3 regions of the Cupriavidus sp. HMR-1 genome follow, and region 1 is predicted to be linked to each of the others. Evidence: predicted binding sites of a transcription regulator. Region 1 holds the regulator's gene; each other region holds the start of a gene.

Region 1 (7,538 bases):
GGGCCGACGCCATAGCCCACCGCAAACAGAAACATCAGGAAAAAGACGGATTTCACGTTCGCGGAGATCTTCACGCCGAGGATGCCGATGACGATCGCCACCAGCAGCGTCGATGTCACGGCGCCCAGGCTGAACCCCTTGTAGCTCTTCCCGCCTACCCAGTAGCCGATTCCCAGTGCGAGAAAAATCGCGATCTCGGGGTACGCCTTGAGGGTGGAGACAAACCAGGTCATAGCCTACTCCTGTATTTGTAGACTGATTAGTCAGAACTGCCTTGCCGCGACCGGGTTATTTCTTTTTCGGCTTCTGCGTCTTGCCGCCGGACTCCTGGTATCGCGCCAGATATTCGTCGCGCAGCTTGCGCACCGAGCGCCCGATCTTCACGTAGTCCTCTTCATTCAGATTGGCGAGCGAAACGCGACCAGAGGGGTGACGGGTGCCGAAGCCACCGCCAGGCAACAGGACCACGCCGGCTTCCTCAGCGAGTCTGAACAGGAGCTCATGCGGCTGAATCGATTCGAGCAACCATTTGACGAAATCGGCGCCGACTTCGCGGCTCATTTGTTCGACATCGAGCAGCGTGTAGTAGTCGACCACGTTCTCGTCGACGGGTTCCGGCGCAACGCCCATGCCGCGATAGAGCGCGGCCTTGCGGCTTCTGATCAGCCGCTTCATGGTTTGCTTGTAGTGGTCGGCGGAATCCATCAGCGAGAACAGGGAGAACAGCACCATCTGCACCTGCTGCGGCGTGGAAAGACCGGCGGTATGGTTCAGTGCCACCGTGCGGCTGTCGGCAACCACTCGGTCGATAAAGGGCAGCTTCTCCGGTTCGGTGGTGATGGAGGAATAGCGCTTGTTCAGATCCTTCTGAATATTCTTGGGTAGGTTCGCCAGTTGCTCGTCGAAGAGATTCGACTTGTGGGTGGCAATAACGCCGAGGCGCCAGCCAGTGGCACCGAAGTACTTGGAGTACGAATACACCAGGAGCGTGTTCTTGGGACACATCGCAAACAGCGAGACGAAATTGTCGGCGAAGGTACCGTACACATCGTCTGTCAGGAGAATCAGATCTGGGCGTTCTTCAACGATGCTGGCGATGTATTTCAGGCTTTCATCGCTCATTTTTACGGAAGGCGGATTGCTGGGGTTCACCAGGAAAAACGCCTTAACCTTGGGATCTCGCAGCTTGTCGAGTTCCTTCTTCGGGTACTGCCATCCACTTGCGGGGTCGGCATCGATCGAAACCTCGGTCAGGTGGTATTCGGCCAGTTCCGGAATTTCGATATACGGCGTGAAGATCGGCATTCCCAGTGCGATCGTGTCACCGGGATTGATCAGATGATTGACCTTCAACGAATTGAAGAGGTACGTCATCGCGGCGGTTCCGCCTTCCACGGCGTACAGGTCGAAATCGCCCAGGAACGGATGCGCGCCAATCATTTCCTTGCGGATGTACTGTTTGACGATCTTCTCGCTCAGTCGGAGCATCCGGTCGGGAACCGGATAGTTGCAGGCCAGGATCCCTTCGCACATTTCGTACAGGAAATCACCGCCATCCAGACCGAGCTGGTCGCGCACATACGATACGGCCCCGGTCAGGAACTTGACGCCGGGAACGTCCTTGTGCACGCGGGCATAAAGGTCGAACCGCTCCTCGATACCTGCGCGTCGCGGGAAACCGCCGACACCTTCTGGCAAATACGAAAATGACCTTTCCGATTCGATCATGGCGAACTGGCCGAGCTGCCAGAAACCATGTCGCGGGATGGTTGCCAGAAAATTCGGATTACCTCGCCCGGCGTTTAGCATCAGGCGATTCGATACGCTTCCTGCCAACTTGATGAGTTCGTCCTTGAGTTCGAAAGGCGACAGGCTGGCGAGCCCTGACGTATCGTGCTTGGCCATCGTGCATCTCCTGAAGGTGCTGTGCGGTATAGGGGCGTGGGAGGGACGAAAGGCTTCAACCTCTCGTCATCGTCGGATCGAATGGGGCAAAACCATGCTGGGTTGGCGCTTTCCGCCACGATCGACGTTCTCGGTTGTTACCCTAGCCGGAGAGCGAGAAATTTTCATTGGCCCAAAGAACTACGAATGGCTAGGAAAATGCGCGACGTCGCGAAATCGGGCAAGTAATCTGTAAAGATCAGGAATTGCAGATGCTGCGGAGGAGAAGGATGACGCTCAGATTTCACGAACTCTCTCCCGATGTGCGGGAGGCTCTGGAGTCCATTTGCGCCAGGCACGGATTCGTCCCCGAGGATTTCGAATTCGCGGTTGCGAACGCGCTCAATCCGGGGGAGGGGGCTGCTGCGGATATGGTGACTGTCGAACGCGTGGTCGGCGGTCAGTTGCAGAAATACAAAGGAGGCGCTGGCGGGGCTGCGACCTGGCTGGCTGCCTTTGAGGCAGACCTCGCGTCCGATTGGTTCGGCGCGCCGTTGGCCGATTAATGTCGAGTCAGATTGATGATGGTCGGGCCCCGATCAGCGTCGGGTCCCGGGGCCATCATCGCCCGTACATGCAGCAATGCGCTGCAGTGCATGGTGACAGAAGAGAGCGGGCTGCCTCAATCAAGAGTTTTCGAGGAGGGTTCAGCAAGCTCGAGCATTCGGCAGATGGCGGCCATATTGCCGACCATGGTGCGGCGATGGGTGCCCTGGTAGACGCGAACGCCCTTGATCTGGCGGAAGGGGACCGGCTTGACCGGACGGCGGGATGCGACGGTTTCGGATTGCAGCATGGCAACACCTCGTAATTTGCGTTCAGCAGAAGTCCGCACCCGTCGTCCGTAAAGGACAGGGCGGCGTTGGCAAAGCAAAAGCGGGTGACCGGGGCAGGTGGCCAGCTGCCTGGGTCCGGAGAGTCAGAAGCCTGAAGATCTGATCAGGCCAACTGCGATACCCTCCAGGGAGAACTCATCACGTCCTGCATGCAAGACGATGTTCTGGAAGTCGGGGTTCTCGGCGATCAACTCGATCGTATCGCCGCGTTTCTTCAAGCGTTTGACGGTGACGTCATCGCCCAGACGGGCGACGACAACCTTACCGTTCGCAGCTTCGCTGGCTTTCTTCACGGCAAGCAGGTCGCCATCCAGAATGCCGGCGTCGCGCATGCTCAGGCCGCGAACGCGAAGTAGATAGTCGGGGCGCTCGTCAAAGACAGAGGCATCGACTTGATACTGCCGGTCGATATGCTCGGCAGCCAGAATCGGGCTGCCAGCTGCGACACGACCGACTAATGGCAATGTCAGTTGCAGCACACCCGCCATCGGTAACGAGAACTGATCGGGTCGTTCAGAGTCGCTACGCGTCACCTTCAGGCGAATGCCTCGCGATGCGCCCGGCGTCAGCTCGATCACGCCCTTGCGCGCCAGAGCCCGCAGGTGTTCCTCGGCCGAATTGGGGGAGGAGAAGCCGAATTCGGCGGCGATCTCAGCACGAGTGGGCGGAAAGCCCGTGTTGCGGATCGTGTCGCGGATCAGGTCGAAAATCTGCTGCTGCCGGGGTGTCAGGGTCGCCATGGGTCGCAGGTCTTGTGCCGAAGCACTGTATGTTTAAACAGTATGCTGTGATTTTATACAGTATCGGGTGAAGTGCAAGCACATTTTGCGCAGCCGGCTCAACACGAGTAGTTCCGTGGGGTGAGGCCCACGGGTTTGCCACGGGTTCGGCCAGGCGTTCGCGCAGTTACAATCGGCCCGCCTTCAAGCTCCGTCAACCCCGTCCATGTCCGTACTCCTGCCTCGTATCGTTGTGCTCGCGACTGGCGGCACCATCGCCGGTTCGTCCGCTAATCCTGCCAGTAGCGCGCACTATCAGGCTGCGACAGTACCTGTATCGCAACTTGTGCAGGCAGTGCCCGCGCTGGCAGATGTGGCGCGGGTCGAAGCGGAGCAGGTGGCGCAGGTGGACAGCAAGGACATGATGTTCGATCTCTGGCGGTTGCTTGCCGCGCGAATCGGGTATTGGTCCGCGCAGGCCGATGTCGCCGGAATCGTGATCACACATGGCACTGACACGCTGGAAGAGACGGCGATGTTCCTGCATCTGACGCAGGCTTGCCCGTTGCCTGTCGTGATGACTGCGGCCATGCGCCCATCGACATCGCTTTCGGCTGACGGGCCGCTGAACCTGCTCGATGCGGTGCGCGTGGCGGCAAGCCCGGCGGCGGTTGGCAAGGGTGTGCTCGTGGTCCTGAATCAGCAGATTCATGCCGCGCGTGATGTCGTCAAGGCGCATACGTCGGCTGTCGATGCTTTCCATTCGCCAGTTGCCGGTCCGCTTGGCTTTGTGCAGGATACCTACGTCCATTTCTCGCGCACCCCGGGTCCTGGTCAGGCGCCGCGCTTGCCGGTGCCCGCTGTATGGCCGTTGGTGGAGATCGTCGCCAGCTATGCGCAGCCGGGGAGGGTAGCTATCGACGCGATGGTGGCCGCAGGCGTGCTAGGGTTCGTCGTGGCCGCGGCTGGCAACGGTTCCGTGCACGAAACGCTGACGGCCGCGCTGGTCGACGCCGCGGCATGTGGTATAGCGGTGGCGCGTAGTTCGCGTACCGGTGCTGGTCATGTGGCAATCCCCGCACCGCCGCGACCGATAGGTGGCGTATTCGTCTCGTCGGGTGACCTCAACCCCTACAAGGCGCGCGTGCTGCTGCTGCTGGCGTTGGCTGACGACCCTTCGCTGGGGCGCGATGCGGCCCGGCTTCAGGCGCTCTTCGAGCGGTACTGAGGCAGGCCGGGCGCCGAATTCTTGCGGGAAGGCCCCTTTCCGGGCTATACTCGCGGGCTACTCAACCTTGCCGCACCGGACGTGACGCCCGGGTGGCTCATCCCAAAAGGAGCGTCAATGCGTCATTACGAAATCGTATTTATCGTCCATCCGGACCAGAGTGAACAAGTGCCGGCGATGATCGAGCGTTACAAGCAGCTCGTCACGTCGCAAAACGGCCAGATTCACCGCGTGGAAGACTGGGGCCGTCGTCAAATGGCCTACATGATCCAGAAGCTGGCCAAGGCTCACTACGTTTGCCTGAACATCGAATGCGGCAAGGACACGCTGGCTGAACTCGAACACGCGTTCAAGTTCAACGACGCCGTGCTGCGTCACCTGATCGTTCAGACCAAGAAGGCCGAGACTGCTCCTTCGCCGATGATGAAGGAAGTGCAGCGCGAAGAAGCCCGCAAGGCCGCGCAAACGACCACGGAAGGCCAGCCCGCCTGAGAGCGGACTGCTATGTCGCGGTGAACCAGCTTCGGCTGATCGCCACGCTCGTCGAGCGAGAGGCGTTGCGCTATACGCCGGCCGGAGTGCCCGTCGTCAACTGCATTCTGCAGCATGCCGGCGAGGCGCTGGAGGCGGAAACGCCCCGGCAGGTGGAGTTCGCAATCGTGGCCATGGGCATTGGCGCCATTGGTCAGCAGCTTGAGCGGTTGCCGCTCGATACGCTGCTCGATTGCGAAGGCTTTCTGGCCCGCAAGCACCGCAACAGCAGGACACTGGTCTTTCACATCACTCGATGTAAAGCATTCGAAAAGGATTGAATCATGGCATTCGTCAAACGTGACAACAAGAACAAGAAGCGCTTTCAGCAACAGAACCCGCTGTTCAAGCGCAAGCGCTTCTGCCGTTTCACCGTGGCTGGCGTCGAACAGATCGACTACAAGGATCTGGACACGCTGAAGGACTTCATCGGCGACAACGGCAAGATCACGCCGGCTCGCCTGACCGGTACCAAGGCTCACTATCAGCGTCAGCTGGATACGGCCATCAAGCGCGCCCGCTTCCTGGCGCTGATGCCGTACACCGACCTGCACAAGAACTGATAGTCCCAGGACCGCAAGGAGAAATACACGATGCAAGTCATTCTGCTGGAAAAAGTCATCAACCTGGGTAGCCTGGGTGACATCGTTCGCGTGAAGGACGGTTACGCTCGTAACTTCCTGATCCCGACCAAGCGCGCACGCCGCGCAACGCAAAGCGCCATCGCCGAATTCGAAGTGAAGCGCGCCGAGCTGGAGAAGGCCGCCGCCGAAAAGCTGGCTGCCGCTCAAGCTGAAGGCGAGAAGCTGAACGGCCTGACCGTCCAGATCACCCAGAAGTCGGGTGTGGACGGCCGTCTGTTCGGTTCGGTGACCAACGCCGACATCGCTGAAGCCCTGGCTGGCCAAGGCTTCAAGCTGGAGAAGGCTCAGGTTCGCATGCCGTCCGGCCCGCTGAAGGTTGTTGGCGACCACCCGGTCAGCGTTGCTCTGCACACCGACGTGGTGGTGGATGTGACCGTGGCCGTTCTGGGCGAGCACGTCTAAGCCGTACCCCGCGAAGCAGTGCGCCAGCTCGGTTTGGCGTACGCGATGCACAAAAAGGCAGGAGCTGCGCTCCTGCCTTTTTTGTTTGCGCGGCCTTCAGCGCCGCTATAATTGCCCCCCATGAACGCGCCCGCCGCAGATCCCCAACTAGACAGTCTCAAGGTTCCACCGCATTCCATCGAGGCCGAGCAATCGGTACTTGGCGGGTTGCTGCTGGATAACGCCGCCTGGGACCGGATTGCCGACTTCATTTCCGAAGCCGATTTCTATCGTTTCGACCATCGGCTGATCTTTCAGAGCATTGCCCGCCTGATCTCGGCGACCAAGCCGGCCGACGTGATCACTGTCTTCGAGATGCTCCAGGGAGCCGGCAAGGCCGAGGAGGTCGGAGGGCTGGCTTACCTGAACTCGCTGGCGCAAAACACGCCGAGTGCGGCCAATATCCGTCGTTACGCGGAAATCGTGCGCGAACGTGCGGTGCTGCGCAAGCTCGTGACCGTCGCCGATGACATCGCGTCGGCGGCCTTCGCGCCCAAGGGGCGTGAGGTGCGCGAGCTGCTCGACGAAGCCGAGTCGAAAGTATTCGCCATTGCCGAAGAGGGCGCGCGTGGCCAGAAGGGCTTCCAGGAGATCCAGCCGCTGCTGACGCAGGTGGTCGAGCGGATCGACGAGCTTTACCACCGTGACTCCACCAGCGATGTGACCGGCGTACCCACCGGTTTCATCGACCTCGACCGCATGACCAGTGGTATGCAGGCGGGGGATCTGATCATCGTGGCGGGACGCCCCTCGATGGGTAAGACGGCATTCTCACTGAATATTGGCGAGCACGTGGCCGTCGAGCAGGGGCTGCCTGTAGCGGTCTTCTCGATGGAAATGGCGGGCGTCCAGTTGGCCATGCGTATGCTGGGCTCGGTGGGGCGCCTCGATCAGCATCGCCTGCGTACCGGTCGACTGCTCGACGAGGACTGGCCGCGCTTGACGCACTCGATTCAGCGCATGAACGACGCGCAGTTGTTCATCGATGAGACGCCGGCGCTGAATCCCATGGAGTTGCGTGCCCGTTCCCGCCGTCTGGCGCGGCAATGCGGGCAGCTTGGCCTGATCATCATCGATTACCTCCAGCTGATGTCGGGTTCGGGTAGCGGCGAGAACCGTGCCACCGAGATCTCGGAGATCTCGCGTTCGCTGAAGGGGTTGGCCAAGGAGCTCAACTGCCCGGTCATTGCCTTGT
Region 2 (7,538 bases), on a different contig from region 1:
TCGACGTCTTCTTCAGGCCGTATGACAGACCGTGGCTCATCGACAGCACGGCGCCCGAACCGGGCGAGACAGCGATCACCCAGCACGCGGCAAAATAGGCCAGCCAGACTTCCCAACGCATGACGAACTCCTTGATTGACTACCTGAAAGACTTGGAACGGATTTAGAACGGGTGAAAACCGGTGAGGAACTGCTCGACCTGCTCGGCCTGGCGCGCATCCTTCGCCGCATCGCCGGCCTCGAGCACCACTGCCTGATAGACACGCGAGCCGGACGCCACCAGCCGCGCGGTCAGTCGGCGCGGTGATTTGTCCTGGGGCGATATGCCAGCGACAGTCACCTCCACACCGTCCAGCGCAACGGGTGGCTGCCCCGCCGACATGACCGTGACCGGACGCGAGCGCGCGGGGCTGTCGGGATGCGCACCGAGGTTGCCTATCAGGCCGGCCTGCATCGACGCCAGCGCCTCGCGGCGTAGCCCCGCATCATCGGCGGGAAGGGAAACCACGCCGACGGCGAACAACGTGTTGTCGATCCGGGCGGCCTCCATGCGCATCGGCAACTGGCGCCCGGCGATCGCCACATCGCGCGCGGCGCTGGTCGGCTTGTCCGGATATAGCGCCGCATACTGCCCTTCGCTCGAGACGATGGTGCGCCAGTCATAGCGCGGCGAGCAGCCGGCCAGAGCCAGCAGCACGATGGCAATCAGCAGGGGAACGCGAGGGGCAGGTCGGGGGCTGGGGCGGCGCATGGGGGATGTCGGCGCAATCTGGCGCAAGCCGGTATTATCCGGGAAGCCGCGCACGTTCGCACCAGATGCGCACGAAATCAAATGCGGCGACGTCTTCACCAGGTTCTCACGGAATACCCACCGACGCCCCAGCATGACGCCCCGCTCGCCCCTGCTTCGCTCCGTTCTGCATGGTCTCGCCGCGCTGTTGCTGCTGGTGGGCCCGGCTGTGTCGATGGCGGCAAGCCATCTGCCGCCCGTCACCGATATTGCCGCCCAGTCCGCTGACGCCGCGAAACAGGGCGGGCCGCTGGTCGTGCTGGTCAGCTTGCCCGGCTGCACGTATTGCGAGACCGCCCGCCGCAACTATCTGGCGCCACAGGCGGCCGCTGGCGAGATCACCGCGCGCGAGCTCGACATGACGGCCGACACGCCGCTGCGCGACGCCGACGGCACCATGACCACCGCGAAGCAATGGGCACGCGCCCACAACATCACGGTGGCCCCGACCGTCCTGTTCCTGGATCGCAACGGCCGCAACCTGGCCAGCCCGCTGCGCGGCCTGCAGCCGGACTTCTACGGCGCTTACCTCGAACAAGCCGTGGATACGGCACGTGCCAGGCTCGCCGAAGGGCTGGCGGCGTCCAAGTAGTCAATCACCAGGAAATGCGGCGGAATGCCGCAGATAGTGCGCATTTGATCCGGCTTGCCACTGCCGGCTAACAGCGGCAGTAGAATAGCCGCTGTCTGTAGATGGCCTCCCCTCGGGACCGTAACCCCATGTCGAATTCCGCCACCCCTGCCACACCCTCGAGCAAGAAGCGCTGGCCGATCGCTGTAGCCGTTGTCATCGTCGCGCTGCTCGGCTTCTTCGGCTACCGCGCCATGACGCCCGCGAATACGGTCCCCGACGCCACATTCACGCTGCTTTCGGGCGAAAAGCTCAGCACTGGCGACCTGAAGGGCAAGGTCTACCTGATCAACTTCTGGGCCACGAGCTGCGCCACGTGCGTCAAGGAAATGCCTCAGATGGTCAGCACCTACAAGCAGTTCAAGGACAAGGGGCTGGACTTCGTGGCGGTGGCGATGAACTACGACCCGCCGATGTACGTGATGAACTACGCCAAGACCCGTGAACTGCCATTCAAGGTGGCGATGGACGCCGACGGCGCGGCGGCCAAGGCCTTCGGCAACGTCCAGCTCACGCCGACGACCTTCGTGGTGGACAAGAACGGCAAGATTCTCAAGCGCTACGTGGGCGAGCCCGAGTGGGACGCCCTGCACAAGCTGCTCGACGGCGCACTGGCCAACGCGGCCTGAACAACGCCAAACCCAACGAAAAGGTGCCCATGCGGCACCTTTTTTGTTGCCCGGCTCACATCGTCGGGCATCCGGCTTGCCTGTCAGGGCTGTATGGATATACAGTGAGCGCCAGATTTTTCTCATCGCATCCATCCGACTGCCTGCCCTGACGTGTTACCGGAACTTGCCCCTGAAGCCGCTGCCGAGTCGCCCGACACCGAGGTCGCCGACGCCCCCGCCTATCTTTCCCGGCTGAATCCGGAACAGCGCGCGGCGGTGGAGTACGACGGTGACGCGCCGCTGCTGATCATTGCCGGCGCGGGCTCTGGCAAGACCAACACGCTCGCGCATCGGGTGGCGCATCTGGTCGTGAACGGCGCCGATCCGCGCCGCATCCTGCTGCTGACGTTCTCGCGCCGCGCCGCCTCCGAAATGGGGCGCCGTGTCGAGCGCATCGTCGACCAGGCACTCGGCATCCAGACCGGCGCGGGGCGCGCCGCGCTGCAGTGGTCAGGCACGTTCCACGCCATCGGCGCCCGCCTGCTGCGCGAGTACGCCGAAACGCTCGGGCTTGCTCCGACCTTCACCATCAGCGACCGCGGCGATGCGGCCGACCTGATGCACGTGGTCCGCCATGACCTCGGGCTATCCGAGCAGACCTCGCGCTTCCCGCGCAAGGAAACCTGCCTCGCAATCTATTCGCGCGTGGTCAACACGCAGTTGCCGCTCGAGGTTGTGCTGAAGACGCAGTTCCCGCGCTACGCGATGTGGGCAGACGCGCTCAAGGGCCTGTTCGCCGCCTACGTGGAAGCCAAGCAGAAGCAGCAGGTGCTCGACTACGACGACCTGTTGCTCTACTGGGCGCAGGCGATGACCGAGCCCGCACTGGCGCAGGACATGGGCGCACGCTTCGACCATGTGCTGGTCGACGAGTACCAGGACACCAACGCGTTGCAGGCGTCGATCCTGCTGGCGCTCAAGCCGCAAGGGCGCGGCCTGACCGTGGTGGGCGACGACGCGCAGTCGATCTACGCATTCCGCGGCGCCACCGTGCGCAATATCCTCGATTTCCCGACACGGTTCTCGCCGCCGGCCGAGCAGGTCACGCTGTCGCAGAACTATCGCTCGACGCAGCCGATCCTCGGCGCCGCCAATGCCGTGATTGGCCTCGCGGCCGAACGCTTCACCAAGGATCTCTGGTCCTTGCGCGAATCGGCGGAGAAGCCCGGCGTGGTGGTGGTCAACGACGAGGCCGAGCAGGCGCGCTTCGTCGTCGAGCAGGTACTGGCGCGGCGCGAGGCTGGCTTGTCGCTGATGCAGCAGGCGGTGCTGTTCCGCGCGGCCGACCACAGCGCCCAGGTCGAGATCGAGTTGGCCCGGCGCAATATCCCGTTCGTGAAGTTCGGCGGACTGAAGTTTCTGGAGTCGACGCACGTCAAGGACGTGATGGCTGTGGTGCGCTGGCTGGAAAATCCACGCGACCGCATGGCCGGATTCCGCACGCTGCAGTTGCTGCCCGGCATCGGCCCGAAAACGGCCGCGCGCGTGCTTGAAGGACTGGAAGCCGCCACCGAACCGTTGATCGCGCTCGAAGCCTTCGAGCCGCCCCCCGCCGCCGCGCCCGCCTGGGATGAACTGGTGACGCTGGCGCGTGCGCTGATGGCGCCGACCTCGCCATGGCCATCGGAATTCGAACAGGTGATCGCCTGGTACATGCCGCACCTCGAACGGATGCACGACGATGCCGCCGCGCGGCAGGCGGATCTGCAGCAGATCGAGCGCATCGCGGCCACCTATGCGTCTCGGGAACGCTTTCTCACCGAACTCACGCTCGACCCGCCCAGCGCATCGAGCGACGAATCGGGCGTGCCCTCGCGCGACGAGGACTACCTGATCCTGTCGACGATCCATTCGGCCAAGGGGCAGGAGTGGAAGGCCGTGTACGTGCTCAATGCGGTAGATGGCTGCATGCCATCCGATCTTGCCACCGGCACCACCGAGGAAATCGAGGAAGAGCGCCGCCTGCTGTACGTGGCGATGACGCGCGCGCGCGACCACCTCGACATCGTCGTGCCACAACGCTTCTACGTGCACAACCAGGTCGGCTTTGGCGATCGCCACGTCTACGCATCGCGCACGCGCTTCCTGCCGAACCGCGTGATGCCAAATTTCTACAGCCGCTCGTGGCCGCCCGCGCCAATGCCGGGGGAAGGCCAGCAGGCGAAGGCCACGCTACCGCAGGTAGACCTCGCCAGCCGAATGCGCGGCATGTGGAAGTAGGAAACCGCTCATTACCGAAAGCTACCGCCAGAGTTCGTCAGGCCAGTTCGATGCCTGCGCCGCGCACGACCTCAACCAGCGCACCCTGACGGAGCAGCGCCGCCATGGCCTCGATATCGTCGGTCATATAGCGATCGATCGACAGGAACGGCACGCGCTCCCGCACGAACGCGAACACGGCGCGGCCTGCCGGCGCCAGTTGCTCGACCGCACCCGCGAGTTCGGCAGCCTGGCATGACGCCAGCAACTCCAGCGCGAGGATGTACTGGTTATTGTCGAGAATGCGGCGGGCGTTGCGAGCGGCGATCAGCCCCATGCTGACCACATCCTGGTTGTCGCCGTTCGACGGCACACTCTGGATGCTCGCCGGGCTGCAGATCGTGCGGTTCTCGGCGATCAGCGCCGTGGCCGGATACTGTGCCCCGGCAAACCCGCACGACAACCCCTCGTTCGCCGCCGCCAGGAACGCCGGCAGATTGTTGTTCAGATGCGGGCTCAGCAGGCGGTTCAGGCGGCGCTCCGACACCACGCCCAGCTGCGTGGCGGCAATGGCCAGGAAGTCCATTGCGAATGCCACCTGCTGGCCGTGGAAGTTGCCGCCATGGAACAGCTCGCCGTCTTCGAAGAACAGCGGATTGTCGTTCGATGAATTGAGTTCGCGCTCGACCACTGTGGCGCAATGATCGAGCGTATCGCGCACCGCGCCAAGCACCTGCGGAATACAGCGCAGCGTGTAGGCCTTCTGGATGAACACGCCGGTGCCGGTGTTCTTGGCCTCGCCCGCGCGCGTCTTCATCTCGGCGGACAGTTCGCCATGCCCGGAAAGCCGCGCCGAATCGGCCAGCAGCGCGCGCATGTTCGCCGCCGAGCGGATCTGTCCCGGATGCGGTTTGGCGATGTCGTGCCCATGGGCCATGAAGGCATCGGCCGAGGCGGACAGTCCTTCGAGCGCCAGCGCCGCGATGATCTCGGCCTGCTGGACCTGCGCGCGCAGCGTCTCCAGCAACAGGCACGACACCCCGGTCATGGCCGATGTCCCGTTGATCAGCGCCAGCCCTTCCTTGTACGCCAGCGCGAGCGGCGCGATGCCACGCTCGCGCAGGACGTCGGCCGTGGGTGCCGTACCACCATCGTCGGTCAGCACCTTGCCTTCGCCGATCAGCGTGATGGCGACGTGCGACAGCGGCGCCAGATCACCGCTGGCGCCGAGCGAACCCACCTGCGGCACGGCCGGCGTGATGCCGGCTTCCAGATACTTCAGCAGTTGCTCGATAACGGCCGGCCGCACCGCCGAATATCCGCGTGCCAACGCATTGGCACGCGCGACCATCATCGCGCGGACCTCGTCGCGCGAAAACAGCGGACCCACACCCGCGCAATGGCTGCGCAGCAGGTTCTCCTGCAGCGCACGGCCATGTTCGATGTCGACCCAGTTGTGCACCAGTTCGCCAAAGCCCGTGGAAACGCCGTAGATCGGCACATTGGCCGCAGCCACCTGCTCGAAGCGGGCGCGGGCATCGGCAACCTTGCCAAGGACGGGCTCCGGGACGATGGCGGCGCGCTGGCCACGTGCGATGGCAGCGACGGTGTCGGGGGTCAGGTGGTGGCCGTCGATGTCGGCCGGATGGGCGTGGGGCATGGGTCGGGGCGGTAGCAATGGAGGCGCTTGCCCTCTGCCCCACCGTTATTCCGCTCGCGGGGTATCGCGGGATATCGCGGGATATCGCGGGATAAGAAACCAGGGAAGAGAGCCGGGCCAGAGTGTACCGACCCCCGCCTTCCCCGAGTACGGCCGTTACAGTCCGTAGCGTTTGATCTTGTCGTAAAGCGTCGCCTTGCCCACTTGCAGCAGGTCCGCCGCCTGGCTGACGGCACCGCCCGTGCGGGCCAGCGTATCGGCGATCACGGCGCGCTCGTAGCGCTCCATCCGCTCGCGCAGCGGCGTCGATTCGTCAACGGGATCAGCCTTGCCGCCGGCGTGTCCGCCTTCCGGCACGCCCAGCACCAGTCGATCTGCCGCGTTGCGCAGTTCCCGCACATTGCCGGGCCAGGGTCGTTGCATCAGTTGCTGGCGCTGCATCTCGGACAGGATCGGCGCCGGCCGCTGATAGCGCACGGCGGCAACGAGCATGAAGTGCTCGAACAGCGGCACGATGTCCTCGCGTCGCTCGCGCAGCGGCGGTAGCGGAATCGTCACCACGTTGAGCCGGTACAGCAGATCCTGCCGGAACGTGCCCTGCGCCACCAGTGCCTCCATGTCGCCCTTCGAAGCCGCGATGATGCGCACGTCGATCGGTATCGACGTATTCGAGCCGAGCCGCTCCAGCGTGCCCTCCTGCAGCACGCGCAGCAGCTTCACCTGCAAGGCCAGCGGCATGCTCTCGATCTCGTCGAGGAACAGCGTGCCGCCCGACGCATGTTCGAGCTTGCCCACACGCCGCTTGCCCGCGCCGGTAAATGCGCCGGCCTCGTGGCCGAACATCTCGCTCTCGAAAATCGACTCTGGTACGGCGCCGCAGTTCAGCGCGATGAAGGGCTGGTCACGCCGCGTGGAGAGCGCGTGCAGGCTCCGCGCCACGAGTTCCTTGCCCGTACCGGTCTCGCCGTTGATCATCACCGGCACATCGGTGGCCGCCACATTGGCGATCAGGTCACGCACCTGCGCGATCGCCGGCGACCGGCCGATGATCCGTGTGCCGGCAGCCGGGCCAGCCAGCTCGCGGCGCAACGCGTGGTTCTCCAGTTCGAGCGCGCGGCGCTCCAGCGCGCGGCGCACCGTTTCGGTCAGACGATCCGCGCCGAACGGCTTCTCGATGAAGTCATAGGCGCCCTCGCGCATCGCCTGCACCGCCATCGTGATATCGCCGTGCCCCGTGACCAGGATCACCGGCACGCCCGGCGCGGCATTGCGGCAGTGCTGCAGCAGATCCAGCCCGCTCGCGCCGGACAGGCGCACATCGGTAACCAGCACCCCCGGGAAGTCCGCGCCAAGATGCGGCATCGCCGCTTCGGCCGAAGGCAGCGCCAGCACCGAAAAGCCAGCCAGTTCCAGGCTCTGCGCCGTCGCCTGACGCACCAGTGGTTCGTCCTCGACGAACAGCACACGCAATCCGTCCTGCATCGCAATCATGTCTTTACCTGTCATCCTTGACGCCGTTCAGGCGCCTCACGCCGTGGCCGTCTGGCGCGAGCGCCGCAGTGTCACGACGAATTCCGCGCCGCCGCC
Region 3 (7,538 bases), on a different contig from region 1:
TCTGGCATCACAACCGCACCGATCGCACGGTGCAGGCGGTGCGTTCTGCCAACGGATGGGAGATCGCCAGCGTGCGGGCGGAAAATCGCGATCATGTGCAGGCACAGATTGATCGCATGGAAGCAAGGGCCCGTAACGACGACCGTCTGAGCGGGCGCCCCGCCAGCCCCGGCGGGCGCGACGACGAGCAACGCGCACGCCAGCCCGGTGGCGGCGATCGCAACAGCCCCGGCGAAGCCACGCTCCGAAATGCCGAAGCACACCCCGGCAATGTTGGCCCGGGATGGCAGGCGCGCGGACGGGACGGCGGACGCTAGCCGCGACGATGGCTTGTCACGTAACCGGAACTTCCACGCGCTCCCCTTTGTCTCTACATTTGTGCGTGCTGATTGACGCCGCACAGGCTGCCGCCCGGCGCTGTCCGGAGTCGCACAGCGTGCCGTCGTTGCGCAGACGGCAACCGACCTGACCTGCCTCTGCCCGGTACCCACTGATCGACACCAAGGTCGGGCGCAGCCTCCACAAGACATCCCTGTCGAGGTTCATCATGTCCCCGCTTTTTTCGGACCTGGCCCGGCACGCGGGCCATTTGTCATTGTCAGTGCTGTTCATGCTGCTGCTGACGCTCGTGCTGTACAGCGAAACGCATATCTCCGTGCTGGTATCCGGCGTTCTGGCCTCCGTCTGGCCGTTCTGACCACTGGGGTATCGGTCCGGGCCCGGCGTACAATGTGCGACCACTGCCCGCCATGGCGGCCATACCGTCTCCGTCCCCATACCGATGCCTGCAGCCAGCCAAGCCCCCGCCATCGCCACTGAAGCCCGCAACACACGCGGCAAATCGAAACTGGCCACCGTTGCGCTGGCCTTCCTGCTCGGCAGCCTTGGAGCGCATCGCTTCTATCTGAAAGGGCTGGGCGACAAGTTCGGCTGGGTCCACCTGCTTTGCACCGTAGCAGGCGTGCTCGGTATCGCCTCGCTGATCCTCGGCACGGGCAATACCGCACTGAACTGGGTCTTCGCAGTGGCCGGCGGCGCGTCCCTTATCAGCGCCTTCCTGACGGCCATCGTGTTCGGGCTGCGCCCCGACGACAAGTGGGATGCGCAATACAACCCTCATGGCACGCCCACGCGCTCGGGCTGGCCCGTGGTCATCCTGATCATCTTCTCGCTGATGATCGGCACCGGCCTGCTGATGGCAGGGCTTGCCATCAGCTTCCAGACGTTCTTCGAATCGCAAGTCGAAGCAGCCAAGGCGCTCTCGCAGGAATAGCCGACGGCCTGGCCCCACTTCGCGCGCCAACGATGCCGTTCGACCTGACCGATATCGCGGTCTTCGTGCGCGCGGCGGCGCTCGGCAACCTGTCGGCGGCCGCACGCGATCTGGGACTGTCGACATCGACTGCCAGCGCCCGGCTCCAGCGCCTGGAGGATCGGCTAGGCACCCGCCTGCTACATCGCACAACGCGCCGCCTTTCGCTCACCGGTGATGGCGAGCAGTTCCTGACTCATGCCGAGCCATTGCTGGCCGCATCGGAGGTGGCCGCGCAATCCGTGGGCCGAGGCGCGGAGGTTCCACACGGCCCGTTGCGTGTCACGGCGCCTGCCTCGTTTGGACGCCAGCATGTCTCGCCGGCGATCCCCGCCTTCCTGTCCACCTACCCGGGCATCACACTGGATCTGCGCCTGAGCGACCAGATCGTCGGTCTCGTCGATAGTGGGATCGACGTCGCGCTCCGCATGGGCGCGCTCCCCGATTCCTCGCTGGTCGCCAGGCCGCTCGCACCCAGTCATCGCGTGATCTGCGCATCGCCGGAATACCTCGCGCGGCACGGCACCCCTCGGCACCCGGAAGACCTGCGCAATCACAACTGTCTGATCCTTGGCGATCAATCGACCTGGCGCTTCGATACCCCAGTCGGCGAAAGCGCGGTGAGCGTGCGGGGCACGCTACGCGCCGATAACGGCGAGGTGATTCGCGACGCGATCATCGCGGGCATGGGCATCGCGCTGAAGTCGACCTGGGATGTGGCGCCATACCTGCGCCGCGGCGAGTTGGTCACCGTGCTGGATGAGTACCCGATATTGCCGGTCGTCTCGATCTGGGCGGTCTATCCGAGCCGGCATCTGGTTCCCGCCAAGACACACGCCTTCGTCGACTTCTTTGCCAACTGGTTCGGCTCCCCGCCCTACTGGGATCGCGACGACGCACCTCCCTTGGCCACACCTACCGTCTGACCGGATCTGAAGCCCGTCGGAGGTTCAATCCCCAGGGCGCACATTCCATCAGGGCGCTGAGCAGGGCACTGGTATCTCGCCGGCAATACTGTATATTTATACAGTATTGGAGATTGTACGAGTCAAGAGCCCCCATGACGTCACTACCCGATGGTTTCCGCAAGGGAAGAGGCGCGCTGTCCAACACGGAATCGCGTTTCGACAGCCTGTCCCGAGAGGCGGATGCGGCCATGCTTGCCGATCTGGAAGCCTTGCACGGCGAGTCTCCCGCGCCACGGACAACGATCGCGATCGAGCCAGCCAGGACGATCATCTCGCGCAACCAGTCGCCCGATGTTCCGTTCGACCAGTCGATCAACATGTACCGGGGTTGCGAGCACGGATGCTCGTACTGTTTTGCGCGACCGAATCATGCCTACCTGGGCCTGTCGCCCGGCCTCGACTTCGAGACGAAACTGTTCGCCAAGCCAAATGCCGCTACGCTGCTCGAGCAGGAACTCCGCAAGAAACACTACAAGCCGAGCGTCATCGCGCTCGGCACCAACACCGATCCGTACCAGCCGATCGAGCGGAAATTCGAGCTCACGCGCGGCATTCTGGAGGTGCTGGAACGCTTCCAGCACCCGGTGGCCATCACGACCAAGTCGTTCCTGGTGACGCGAGATATCGACATCCTTGCCCGCATGGCCCGCAACGGGCTGGCGCGCGTGTTCATGTCCGTCACGACGCTCGATGCCGATATCGCCAGAAAGATGGAGCCGCGCGCCAGCACTCCAGCCAAACGGATCGAAGGCATCCGGTTGCTGGCCGAGGCCGGCGTGCCGGCCGGGGTGCTCTTCGCCCCGGTGATACCGGCGCTCACCGACTACGATCTGGAAAACGTGCTGAAGGCCTGCAGCGAAGTCGGGGCAACGTCGGCTGGCTTCGTCATGCTGCGCCTGCCGCTAGAGGTTCGTGGCATCTTCATCGAATGGCTCGAGCAGCATTTCCCCGGCCGCAAGCAGCATGTGCTGAGCATCATCGAGGACATGCGTAACGGGAAACACAACGACGCGGCATTCACGAGCCGGATGCGCGGGACGGGCATCTTTGCCGATCTGGTCCGCAAGCGTTTCGAGCTCGCGTGCCGGAGGTTTGGGCTCAATCAGGAACGCCATTCGCTGCGCACCGATCTGTTCCGCGTGCCGCCCGAGGACTCGCCGCAGGGCTCTCTTTTCTGAGCCGGCAGGCCTGGAGCCGCGTCAGCCTGGCTGACTGCGCTCCTTCTCGTCCACGGCGATCGCCAGCGTCTCCTTGATCTCTTCCATCACCACGTAGCTTTTCGACTGCGCCGCGCCCGGCAGTTGCAGCAGGATGTCGCCGAGTAGCCGGCGATATTCGCCGATCTCGCGGATGCGTGCCTTGATCAGGTAGTCGAAATCGCCCGATACCAGGTGGCACTCGAGCACCTCGGGGATCCGCAGCACCTCGCGCCGGAACTGCTCGAACATGTTGCCCGACTTGTTCCCAAGAGAGATCTCGACGAAGACCAGCAGCGCGCTGCCGAGCAGCGTCGGGTTCAGCCGCGCGTAGTACCCCATGATGACCCCGTCGCGTTCGAGCCGCTTCACCCGCTCGATGCACGGCGTGATGGTCAGCCCAACGGCCTCCGCCAGCTCCTTCATCGAAATCCGGCCGTCAGCCTGCAGGACCCCCAGAATCTTCCGATCCAGCCGATCCAGCGCACGTACCGGCTGACGACTCGTTCTCATGATTTTTTCCTGTTTTACGGATAAATTCGGTAACTATGACTGCCTTGAAGTCAATAGTATAGAAGCGAATTCTCCCACACATCCATTCCGCAGTAGAGAGCCCCCGACATGCGCGTTCTAATTCTTGGCAGTGGCGTTATCGGCGTCACCAGTGCGTGGTATCTGGCCCGCGCCGGTCACGAAGTGATCGTGGTAGACCGCGAAGGCGGCCCCGCCCTTGGCACCAGCTTTGCTAACGCCGGCCAGATCTCTCCGGGCTATGCGTCGCCGTGGGCAGCACCCGGCGTTCCGCTCAAGGCGATCAAGTGGATGTTCCAGGAGCACGCACCGCTCACGATCAAACCCGACGGCACGCTGTTCCAGCTCCAGTGGATGTGGCAAATGCTGCAGAACTGCACTGCCGACCGCTATGCGGTGAACAAGGAGCGCATGGTGCGTCTGGCCGAGTACAGCCGGGATTGCATCCGCGCGCTGCGCGCGGATACCGGCATCAGCTATGAAGGCCGCCAGCAGGGCACGCTCCAGGTGTTCCGCACCGACGCGCAATTGGAAGCCGCGTCGCGCGACATCGCCGTGCTCGAGGAAGCCGGCGTGCCATACGAATTGCTTTCGCGCGAAGAACTCGCCGCGAGCGAACCGGCGCTCGCCGCCGTCGGCCACAAGCTGGCCGGTGGCTTGCGCCTGCCGAACGACGAAACCGGGGATTGCCAGCTGTTTACGGAACGGCTGGCAGCCATGGCTGAATCGATCGGCGTGCAGTTCATCTACAACCGCTCGATCGACGGCCTGCTGACGCAAGGCGATGCGGTGACCGGCGCGATCGTCGAAGGGCAACCGATGATGGCCGATGCCGTGGTGGTGGCGCTGGGCAGCTGGTCCACGCCGTTCGTGAAGCACGTGCTGCCGGGCCTGTCCAACCTGCCCGTCTATCCGCTCAAGGGCTTCTCGATCACGGTGCCGCTCACCGATGCATCGAAGAGCCCGGTGTCGACGGTGCTCGACGAGACGTACAAGGTGGCGATCACGCGCTTCGACGACCGCATCCGCGTGGGCGGCATGGCGCAGATCGTCGGCTATGACCGCTCGCTCGATCCGAACAAGCGCCGCACGCTGGAACACGTGGTGAACGACCTGTTCCCGGGCGCGGGCGATGTGAGCCGTGCCACGTTCTGGACCGGCCTGCGCCCGATGACACCCGATAGCACTCCGGTGGTTGGCCCCGCTGGCATCCGCGGCCTCTGGCTCAACACGGGTCACGGCACGCTTGGATGGACGATGGCCTGCGGCTCGGGCCAGTTGCTGTCCGATTTGGTCTCGGGCACGCGCCCGGCAATCCGTGCCGACGACCTCTCGGTGGATCGCTACCGCAAGCAGCCGCGCACACACCACTTGCCACGGCCGCTACCGGCCTGATCCTTCGGCACGGTGACGAAAAAAAGGGCGACCCCGAGGGGTCGCCCTTTTCATTGCCTTGATACCCGGTGCGCCGGATCAGAACTGATCCGCCGTCAGCGCGTTGGCCGGAGCGCCACCGTCCACAATCGCGGCGCGCAATGCCGATGCCTGGGACAGGATGTGCTGGCCGAAGAAATGCGCCGTCGCGATCTTTGCGTCGTAGAAGGCTGGATCTTCCGCGCGCTTCGCATCGGCAACCAGCATGGCACGGCCGAACTGCCAGCCCGAGAACACGATGCCGCACAGCTTCAGGTACGGCACGCTACCGGCGAACACGGCATTCGGGTCCGCCTTCGCGCTGCCGATGACGAACGCCACCACGGCCTCCAGCGCTTCACGCCCCTGCTTCAGTTGCGCCTGCACCGCCGTGAACGCGTCACCGCCGTGCTTGCCCAGCGCCGCTTCGGTCTCGGCGATCTGCGCGCAGATCGCGCGTGCCATGGCACCGCCATCGCGCACGGTCTTACGGCCAATCAGATCGTTCGCCTGGATCGCGGTCGTGCCTTCATAGATCGGCAGGATGCGCGCGTCGCGATAGTGTTGTGCCGCGCCGGTTTCCTCGATGAATCCCATGCCGCCGTGAACTTGCACGCCCAGGCTGGTCACGTCGATCGACAGCTCCGTGCTCCACCCCTTCACCACCGGCACCAGGAACTCGTACAGCGCCATGTTCTGACGACGCACGCCCTCATCCGGATGCTGGTGCGCGACGTCGCTCGCGGCGGCGGCCACGTAGGCCACCGAGCGAGCGCCTTCGATCAGCGCGCGCATCGTCATCAGCATCCGCTTGACGTCCGGATGATGGATGATCGTCACGGCCTCGCGGGCCGAGCCATCGACCGGACGGCTTTGCACGCGCTCCTTCGCGAACGCCACGGCCTGCTGGTAAGCACGCTCGGACACGGCGATGCCTTGCATGCCCACCGAGAAGCGTGCCGAGTTCATCATGATGAACATGTACTCAAGCCCGCGGTTCTCCTCGCCAACCAGCGTGCCAATGGCGCCACCGTGATCGCCGAACTGCAGCACGGCTGTGGGGCTGGCCTTGATACCGAGCTTGTGTTCGATCGACACGCAATGCACATCGTTGCGCTCGCCCAGCGAGCCGTCCGCATTGAGCAGGAACTTCGGCACGATGAACAGCGAAATGCCCTTCACGCCTTCGGGCGCGTTCGGGGTGCGTGCCAGCACGAGATGGACGATGTTCTCCGCCATGTCGTGCTCGCCATACGTGATGAAGATCTTGGTGCCGAAGACCTTGAACGTGCCATCGCCCTGCGGCTCCGCGCGGGTCCGCACGGCGGCCAGATCCGAACCGGCTTGCGGTTCAGTCAGGTTCATCGTGCCGGTCCACTCGCCCGAGATCAGCTTCGGCAGGAAGGTTTCCTTCTGGGCATCCGATCCGGCAGTCAGCAGCGCCTCGATCGCGCCGTCAGTCAGCAACGGGCAGAGCGCGAACGACAGGTTCGCGGCATTCAGCATCTCGTTGCACGGCGTGGCCACCAGCTTCGGCAGACCCTGGCCGCCGAAATCGACCGGATGCAGCACGCCCTGCCAGCCGCCTTCGCCAAACTGGCGGAACGCGTCACTGAAACCCGGCGTCGTGGTCACCACGCCATCCTTCCAGCTGCTCGGGTTCAGATCGCCCGCGCGGTTCAGCGGCGCCACGACCTGTTCGTTGAACTTCGCGGCCTCTTCCAGCACGGCCTGTGCCGTATCGGGCGTAGCGTCTTCATAGCCGGGCAACTGGCTGATGCTTTCCAGGCCCGCCAGCTCGTTCATGACGAACTGCATGTCCTTGAGCGGTGCACGATAGGTCATTAATGTCTCCAGCGTTTGCAAAAAAGCCGCTCGCGGGCGATACCCGGAACGGCTTCATTCTTCTTGTTCGATCGACCGGCTTTCCGCCGGCCGATCAGGCCATAAGCCCGGTGTTACCTATCAGCCCAGTGCGGCCACCAGCTCCGGCACCACGGTGTTCAGGTCGCCCACCAGACCGTAGTCGGCCACCGAGAAGATCGGGGCTTCGGCATCCTTGTTGATCGCGACGATCACCTTGGAGTCCTTCATGCCGGCCAGATGCTGGATCGCGCC

What was found. Region 1 encodes LexA, which represses DNA repair genes until DNA is damaged. Its sites were predicted from a motif close to ACTGTATNNNNATACAGT; they were not measured.
Region 2: the regulator LexA is predicted to act here: its motif matches at 2,139-2,156, upstream of D769_RS30515 (ATP-dependent helicase).
Region 3: the regulator LexA is predicted to act here: its motif matches at 2,326-2,343, upstream of D769_RS07570 (PA0069 family radical SAM protein).

What each region holds. Positions count from the first base shown of each region.
Region 1 covers NZ_ANKP01000236.1:33,248-40,785, forward strand. Annotated here, with positions in the region: gene aspT (aspartate-alanine antiporter) at 1-233, opposite strand, end outside; gene D769_RS24780 (bifunctional aspartate transaminase/aspartate 4-decarboxylase) at 289-1,905, opposite strand; gene D769_RS24785 (hypothetical protein) at 2,175-2,450, shown strand; gene D769_RS32460 (hypothetical protein) at 2,567-2,740, opposite strand; gene lexA (transcriptional repressor LexA) at 2,864-3,520, opposite strand; gene D769_RS24795 (asparaginase) at 3,726-4,727, shown strand; gene rpsF (30S ribosomal protein S6) at 4,845-5,219, shown strand; gene priB (primosomal replication protein N) at 5,240-5,539, shown strand; gene rpsR (30S ribosomal protein S18) at 5,543-5,821, shown strand; gene rplI (50S ribosomal protein L9) at 5,852-6,304, shown strand; gene D769_RS24820 (replicative DNA helicase) at 6,425-7,538, shown strand, end outside.
Region 2 covers NZ_ANKP01000282.1:2,071-9,608, reverse strand. Annotated here, with positions in the region: gene D769_RS30535 (LysE family transporter) at 1-121, opposite strand, end outside; gene D769_RS30530 (hypothetical protein) at 164-751, opposite strand; gene D769_RS30525 (thioredoxin family protein) at 885-1,382, shown strand; gene D769_RS30520 (TlpA disulfide reductase family protein) at 1,511-2,050, shown strand; gene D769_RS30515 (ATP-dependent helicase) at 2,204-4,312, shown strand; gene cmdF (tyrosine 2,3-aminomutase) at 4,350-5,951, opposite strand; gene D769_RS30505 (sigma-54 dependent transcriptional regulator) at 6,108-7,433, opposite strand; gene D769_RS30500 (ATP-binding protein) at 7,479-7,538, opposite strand, start outside.
Region 3 covers NZ_ANKP01000049.1:86,087-93,624, reverse strand. Annotated here, with positions in the region: gene D769_RS07585 (hypothetical protein) at 1-317, shown strand, start outside; gene D769_RS32260 (hypothetical protein) at 548-697, shown strand; gene D769_RS07580 (TM2 domain-containing protein) at 782-1,273, shown strand; gene D769_RS07575 (LysR family transcriptional regulator) at 1,306-2,238, shown strand; gene D769_RS07570 (PA0069 family radical SAM protein) at 2,373-3,458, shown strand; gene D769_RS07565 (Lrp/AsnC ligand binding domain-containing protein) at 3,480-3,989, opposite strand; gene D769_RS07560 (D-amino acid dehydrogenase) at 4,098-5,402, shown strand; gene D769_RS07555 (acyl-CoA dehydrogenase) at 5,481-7,265, opposite strand; gene D769_RS07550 (FAD-binding protein) at 7,386-7,538, opposite strand, start outside.